One region of the Tsuneonella amylolytica genome, then DNA from elsewhere that is predicted to be linked to it. Evidence: predicted binding sites of a transcription regulator. Region 1 holds the regulator's gene; the other holds the start of a gene.
What was found. Region 1 encodes LexA, which represses DNA repair genes until DNA is damaged. Its sites were predicted from a motif close to GTTCCNCNCTTGTTCT; they were not measured.
Positions count from the first base shown of each region.

Region 2: the regulator LexA is predicted to act here: its motif matches at 2,154-2,169, upstream of D4766_RS01235 (ATP-dependent helicase).

Region 1 is NZ_CP032570.1:55,618-59,381, forward strand. It holds gene D4766_RS00285 (molybdopterin molybdotransferase MoeA) at 1-1,046, shown strand, start outside; gene lexA (transcriptional repressor LexA) at 1,115-1,798, shown strand; gene D4766_RS00295 (ComEC/Rec2 family competence protein) at 1,802-3,764, opposite strand, start outside.
Region 2 is NZ_CP032570.1:247,705-251,468, forward strand. It holds gene D4766_RS01220 (pseudouridine synthase) at 1-756, shown strand, start outside; gene rsmD (16S rRNA (guanine(966)-N(2))-methyltransferase RsmD) at 779-1,324, shown strand; gene D4766_RS13960 (hypothetical protein) at 1,408-2,070, opposite strand; gene D4766_RS01235 (ATP-dependent helicase) at 2,175-3,764, shown strand, end outside.

The DNA.
Region 1 (3,764 bases):
GCACCCAGCCTTGGGCGGACCTCTCGGCGATGGACGGGTTCGCGACGTCCGGACCCGGACCGTGGCGGATCGTTGGCGAAAGCGCTGCGGGCCACCCTTTCGCACGCGCGATGGCGAATGGAGAGGCTGCGCGTATCTCGACCGGGGCTGCGGTGCCGGACGGCGCCGATGCGATCCTTCTGGTCGAGGATACGGCGATCGACGGCGCCATGGTTTCGGCGGCCGCCCCGCCGTCTGCGAAACACATCCGGCGTCGCGGCTTCGACTTTCGCAGCGGCGACGAACTGCTGAGCGCAGGAGTCCGCATCGGGCCGGCGCAACTCGCACTGGGGCTCGCAGCGGGCATCGAGCACTGCGCAGTGCGCCGCCGCCCGCGCGTTGCGATCCTCGATACGGGCGACGAACTGGCGACCTCGCTTGACGACCCGCGCCCCGATGCCCTTCCGGCCAGCAACGGGCCCATGCTGGCGGCCATGATCGCCGGTCTCGCGGATGCCGAACGAGTGGGGCCGGTGCCCGACGATCATGCGAAATTGCTGGCGGCGTTCGAAAACGCGAGCGACGCCGACGTCATCGTGACGACCGGCGGCGCTTCGGTGGGCGAGCACGACCTCGTGCGTCCTGTGTTGGAGGACTGGGGCGCGCGGATCGATTTCTGGCGGGTGGCGATCCGGCCGGGAAAACCGCTCATGATCGGTCGACGCGGCTCGCAATGGATCGTGGGTTTGCCGGGCAATCCCGCCTCGGCATTCGTCACCGCATTCTTGTTCGTCCTTCCCGTGCTTCGCAGGCTCGGCGGGGCATCGGCGGACGAAGCCTCGCCTAAGGCTCTGCCGGCGATCCTCGCGGACGGCGTGCCCGCCGGCGGAAGGAGGCGCGAATTCCTCCGCGGCATCCGCAAGGGCGCGACGGTCGTTCCGATTGCCGAGCGCGATAGCAGTGCGCTGCGCGCATTGGCGGCGGCCGATTGCCTTATCGACCGTCCCGCCAATGCGGATGCCTTGACTGCCGGGGCGCCTGTCGCGGTCTATCCGCTAGACGCTTGACGCCGCTAACGAAGTTTCCTAATTGTTCCGCGTTCGTTCCCGAATTGGAACGCTTGTGGAGTAGCCGGATGCTCACCGCCAAGCAACGCGAATTGCTGCAGTTCATCACCACCCGCCTCGAGGATGACGGAATCTCGCCGTCCTTCGAGGAGATGAAGGAGGCGCTCGACCTCAAGAGCAAGTCCGGCGTCCACCGTCTGATTTCCGCACTAGAGGAGCGCGGCTTCATCCGCCGCCTTCCCAACCGCGCCCGCGCGCTGGAAGTCGTGCGGCAACCCGAGGACATGGTCGCCGTGCCGAGGGCCAAGGCCAACGACAACGTCGTGCCGCTGCGCGCGCCGGCTCCTTCGCGGCCGCGACCGGCTAACGACATCGTCGAGCTACCTCTCCACGGGAAGATCGCTGCGGGCGTACCGATCGAGGCACTCGAGAGCGATCGCACCCTGCCCGTCCCCGCCGCGCTTCTGGGTCCCGGCGATCACTACGCGCTGGAGGTTTCGGGCGACTCGATGATCGAAGCCGGCATCTTCGACGGCGATTTCGCGCTCGTGAAGAAGACCGATGTCGCCCGCGATGGCGAGATCGTCGTTGCGCTCGTCCGCGACGAAGAAGCGACCCTCAAATACCTTCGCCGCGAGAACGGGATGATCCGGCTCGACCCCGCCAACGGGGCCTACGAACCGCAGGTGTACCGGGCGAACGAGGTGCAGGTGCAGGGCAAGCTGGCCGGCCTTCTCCGCCGCTACCACTGATCGCTATCGGTATCGCTCGGCCGCATTGCGGCGGGCGGTCCACCACGGATGGTCGCCCTGCCGGGCGGCCACCGTCGTGAGGCGCGGCGGGTCGAGCGTTATCGCCAGCCCGCCGTTCGCATCCAGAAACCGGCGATCGGCCTTGAGCCAGCGCGGCCGGCAGCTGGCGGGCAGCCAGCGGTCGGCGACGACGATGTCCGACCGTTCGCATGCCGCCGCCAGCGCGCGTTCCTCGATCCGCGACCTGCTTCGGGCGAGCAGCACGGTCCAGGTTTTCCCTCCGCGATCGATCGCCAAGGCGCAGAAGTCGGCGCTGCACCGCGCGCCGGGCCAATCGGCGATCGCCAGCGGATCGCCCTTCATACCGGCCATTTCGAGCAGATTGTCGCGCGCATAGTCGCTCCGCCCTTCGCGCAGGACGAGCAGGCGATCGCCCTCGCCGGCGATACCGACATGTCGGCCATCGCCCGAAACCAGCATGTCGGGCGTCGGCGTGACCAGCAACATGCCGCCGGCTATCGCAATCGAAACGAAACCCCACAGGCGCCGCCGCCCCTTCCACAGCGCCAGCCAAAGAAGGCCGGCTATGAACAGTGCGTACGTTCCCCACCCCATCTGCGGCATGAGACGAACCGCCCCCGGCTGTGCGGCGGTGTAATGCGCGATACCGAGGAGGAGATCGAGCGATTGCCCGGCCAGCCACCACACCGGCCCGCCGAGCCCGAACAGGTCGAGCACGAGCGCAAGCGCGATCAGCGGCATCGACGCAACCGTCACCAGCGGAATGGCGACGACGTTCGCGATCGCGCCGTAGAAGCCGGCGCGGTGGAAGTGGAACAGCACGATCGGCATCAAGGCCAGTTCGATGACCACGCCCGTCAACAGCAGCATGGCGGCGCGGCGTCCTGTCCTGGACAGCCAGCTTTCCTCGCGCGGGACGAGGAACGCGCGGATCGGCGCGGCCTCGTGGAGGGCGACGATCGCGACGACCGCGGCGAAGCTCATCTGGAAGCTCGGCCCCATCAGGGCCTCGGGCCAAATGAGCAGGACGGCGAAAGCCGCAGTGGCGACCATCCGCATGGAAAGCGCCTCGCGCCCCATCGCCAGCGCGGCGAGCACGAGCAGGGCGCCGATCACGCTGCGCACCGTCGGCACCTCGGCCCCTGTCAGCAGCGTGTAGGCGATGCCGGCGCCCGCACCGCACACGGCGGCGACCAAGGGCAGGCGGATCCGAAGCACCAGCCAAGGCCACAGCGCCAGCAGCCTCAAGGCCAGAACATAGGCCGCCGCAATCACCGCGCTCACGTGTACGCCGCTGATCGACAGCAAGTGGGTAAGGCCGGAATCGCGCATGGCGACTTCGTCGGCTTCGGCGATCCCGCCCCGGTCACCGCTGGCGAAGGCGGCGGCGATGCTTCCCGCCGATCCGTCGAGCCTCGAGCGGACGTGCGCCGACAAGGCTCGCTGGATGCTAGCGACGCTTCCCCCGGTCGCCGTAGGTTCCACCACCTCGATGTCGCCGATGGCGCTTCCCGTCGCGGCGAGGCCCGCGAACCAGGCCGTGCGCGCGAAATCGTAGGCGCCGGGGACCATCGGCGGGGCAGGTGGCATCAGCCGCGCGCGCACCCTCACCCTTGCGCCTTCGGCTACCGTCGCGGGCATCGCTTGCGTCGGTACGTTGAGCCGCACCTTACGCGCCGTTCCGGTTTCGGCGTCGCGATAGGCGAGGACGAGCCGAACCCGGCCTTCCGCAGGCTGGTTCTGGCGTGAAAGCACTCGGCCGTCGATCCAGCTCACGCCAGGCCGGGCAAGAGGCTCCGCGCCGACCGTCGCCGAGCGCATCCAGATCGCACCGGTGCCGAGCGCGATCAACAAGGCGACGGCAGTCACGGCGGCGTGCAGATGTGCACGCCCATCATGCCCGCGCCATGCCGCTTGCGCCCCGATGGCAATCAAAACGCTCGCG
Region 2 (3,764 bases), 190 kb from region 1:
ACGAAGCCCGCGGGCGAACGGATCGCCAAGCTGCTCGCACGCGCAGGCGTCGCATCGCGGCGAGAGGTCGAGCGCATGATCGCGGACGGACGCGTGGCGGTGGACGGCAAAGTGCTCGACACCCCGGCCACGATCCTGCCCAACCTGAAGGGCGTGTCAGTGGACGGCAAGCCGGTGGCGGCGGCCGAACAGGCGCGCGTCTTCGCCTTCCACAAGCCGTCGGGCCTGCTGACGGCGGAGCGCGATCCGAAGGGACGGCCGACGATCTATACCGCGCTGCGCAACGCGCTCCCCAAGAGCGCGCCGCGCGTGATGCCGGTGGGCCGGCTCGACATGAACACCGAAGGCCTGCTGCTTCTCACCAACGACGGCGAACTGAAACGCGCGCTTGAACTGCCCGCGTCGAACGTGCCGCGCACCTACCGCGTCCGCGCTTTCGGGGAGATCACCCAGGCGCAGCTCGACGACCTGATCGAGGGGGTGGAGATCGACGGAGTCCGCTACGGCAAGATCGAGGCGGACCTGGAAGGTGCGGCCCGGAGCGGAAAGGGCGGCCGCAACCAGTGGATCGTCATGACCCTGACAGAAGGCAAGAACCGGGAGGTGCGCCGCGTGCTCGAACACCTCGGCCTGCAAGTCAGCCGCCTGCTCAGGGTCGGATACGGTCCGTTCAACCTCGGCGATCTGCCGCGCGGCGCAGCGGTCGAGATCGCGCAGGCGCAAGTCGAGAAGCTGCGCAAGTCGCTCCGCTCGTGACGGTGCCGGTGAGGTCTCTGGCATGAGGATCGTCGCGGGCGAGTGGCGCGGGCGGAAGCTGGTGGCGCCGAAAGGCGACGCGACGAGGCCGACGGCAGACCGGACGCGCGAAACCGTGTTCAACATGTTGACCAGCCGCATCGGCGATTTCCAGGGGCTCTCCGTCGCCGATCTGTTCGCCGGCTCGGGCGCGCTGGGGCTGGAGGCGCTCTCGCGCGGTGCGGCATCGTGCCTGTTCGCGGAGCAGGACGACGCGGCGCTCAAGACCATCCGCGCCAACATCGATGCGCTGGGAGCGCGAGCCCGCACGGAGGTGCGGGGCGGATCGGTAATGGCATTGGGGGCGGCCCACGCCGCTTATGACCTGATCCTGCTCGACCCGCCCTATGGCACCGGTGCGGCGTCGGTCGCGCTCGACCGGCTGCTGCGGCTCGGTTGGATCGGCGAAGGCACCTGGATCGCGGCCGAGACAGGCGGCACCGAAACGGTCGATGTCGCGGGTCTGACCCTCGAAGTCGAGCGCAAGGTCGGCAAGGCGAAGCTCTCCCTGCTGCGCCGCGCGAACTGAAACTCACCGGTCGGCGTAGTCCCGACGCAGGAAGGGCGCCCCTTTCGGAGCGCCCTTCACGTTTCACCGGTTCAGGCGAAACCTCAGTTCATCGGCTTCTTGCCCGGCATCTCGCTGGCGGGCTGGCCCGGCCAGTAGTTCAGCGGGCGGGTGCCGGTCTTGTTCTTTTCCCACGAATTGATGCAGCCATCCTGCTGGTTCTTGGTGCAGACCGGAAGGTCGGCGGCATTCGTCAGGTTGGCCGAGGCTGTCGACGAAGCGGGGGTGGTCTGAACGACCTCACCGGCGACGAAACGCGGGCTCATCGTGCTGGCGCTGGCGGACGCGGTCGTGGCGGCCATGGCCGTGTTCGACGCGTTCGACGACGGCATCGTGCCCGAGCTCGTGTTTCCGGTCGCGCCCGTCGCGCCCGAAGCGGGCATACCGGCCATCTGCCGCTCGATTGCGGTCCAGGCCTGGACGCGCTGTTCCGGCGTCATGCCGTAGACGCGCGCACGCTGTTCGTCCGTCAGGACCCACCAGCCGTCGGCCTGCGTCGGGGTCAGCGTCCAGTAGTAGGTCTGGTAGGTGCTGGGCCAGGCAGTGTACATCGTCTGGCGCTCGGCGGGCCAGCCGTCGTACATCGTCTGCTGGGCGTCGGTCATCACATAGGCGTTACCGGCGGCATCGACCGCCATGGTCGTCTGGGCGGCGGCGGGGACGGCAAGAGCCAGTGCGGCGGCACCGGCGAGGATCAGCTTGTTCATCGGGTTTCTCCGTGTTGTCTGTCGGCTGCTCTACGCGTTGGGCGGTATGGCGGTTCCGGCCCGCCCTTGCGCACGCCCTCCATGTTCCCTAGCTGTTCGCCCCAGTGACCTCGCCCGACCCCGCCCTTCCCGCCATCACGGACCTTCCCGCCTACGCGGCGAACCTCAACGCGCCGCAACAGCAAGCCGTTCTGACGACGGAAGGCCCGGTATTGATGCTGGCCGGCGCCGGCACGGGCAAGACGGCGGCTCTCACCGCACGGCTCGCACACCTCGTCGCGATGCGGCTCGCGTGGCCGAGCGAGATCCTGTGCGTCACGTTCACCAACAAGGCGGCCCGGGAGATGCGCGAGCGTGTCGGCCGCCATATCGGACAGGCGGTGGAAGGCATGCCGTGGCTCGGCACCTTCCACTCGATCGGCGCCAAGATGCTGCGTCGCCACGCCGAACTCGTCGGGTTGCAGTCGAACTATACGATCATCGATACCGACGACCAGATCCGCCTGCTGAAGCAGCTGATCACCGAAAACGACGTCGACGAGAAGCGCTGGCCCGCACGCCAGCTTGCCGGACTGCTCGATCGTTGGAAGAACCGCGGGCTCAATCCCGGCGATCTCGATGCTGTCGAGAACGAGGCTTACGCCGATGGGCGCGGGCAGCAGTTCTACACGCTGTATCAGGATCGGCTGAAGGCGCTGAACGCCTGCGATTTTGGCGACCTGCTCCTGCACATGCTGAACATCTTCCGCCGGGAAACCCAGGTGCTGCGGCACTACCAGCAGCGCTTCAAGTACATCCTCGTCGACGAATACCAGGATACCAACCAGGTCCAGTACCTGTGGCTCCGCCTGCTCGCGCAGGAGCGCAAGAACATCTGTGTGGTCGGCGACGACGATCAGTCGATCTATTCGTGGCGCGGGGCGGAAGTCGCGAACATCCTGAAGTTCGAGAAAGACTTCCCCGGCGCGGCGGTGATCAAGTTGGAACAGAACTACCGCTCCACCCCCGACATCCTCGCAGCGGCCAGCGGCCTCATCAACGCGAACAGCGAGCGGCTCGGCAAGACTCTGTGGACCGAGTTGAACCACGGCGAGAAGGTCCGCGTCATCGGCGTGTGGGACGGGCCCGAGGAAGCGCGCCGCGTGGGCGAGGAGATCGAGCGGCTGGAGCGCGAGGGCGCCGGGCTCGACCAGGTCGCGATCCTCGTACGTGCACAATATCAGACGCGCGAGTTCGAGGACCGCTTCATCCAGATCGGCATGAACTACCGCATCGTCGGCGGCTTCCGGTTCTACGAACGCGCCGAAATCCGCGATGCGCTCGCCTACCTGCGCGTGATCGCGCAGCCGGCCGACGACCTGGCGTTCGAGCGCATCTACAACCAGCCCAAGCGCGGGCTCGGCGCAAAGACGCTGGAGCAGATGCACCGGCACGCCCGCGCCACCGGCTTGCCGCTGGCCGCCGCCTCGCTCCAGCTCGCCGACAGCGACGAACTACCGGCGCGCGCGCGCGGGACCATCGCCCAGTTGATGGGCCACTTCCTGCGCTGGCGCGACATGGCTGAAACAACCTCGCCGGCCGAACTCCTGCGCACGGTGCTCGCGGAAAGCGGCTACGACGCGATGCTCAAGGCCGACCGCAGCGCCGAAGCAGCCGGCCGCGCCGACAACCTCAGCGAACTCGCGCGGGCGATG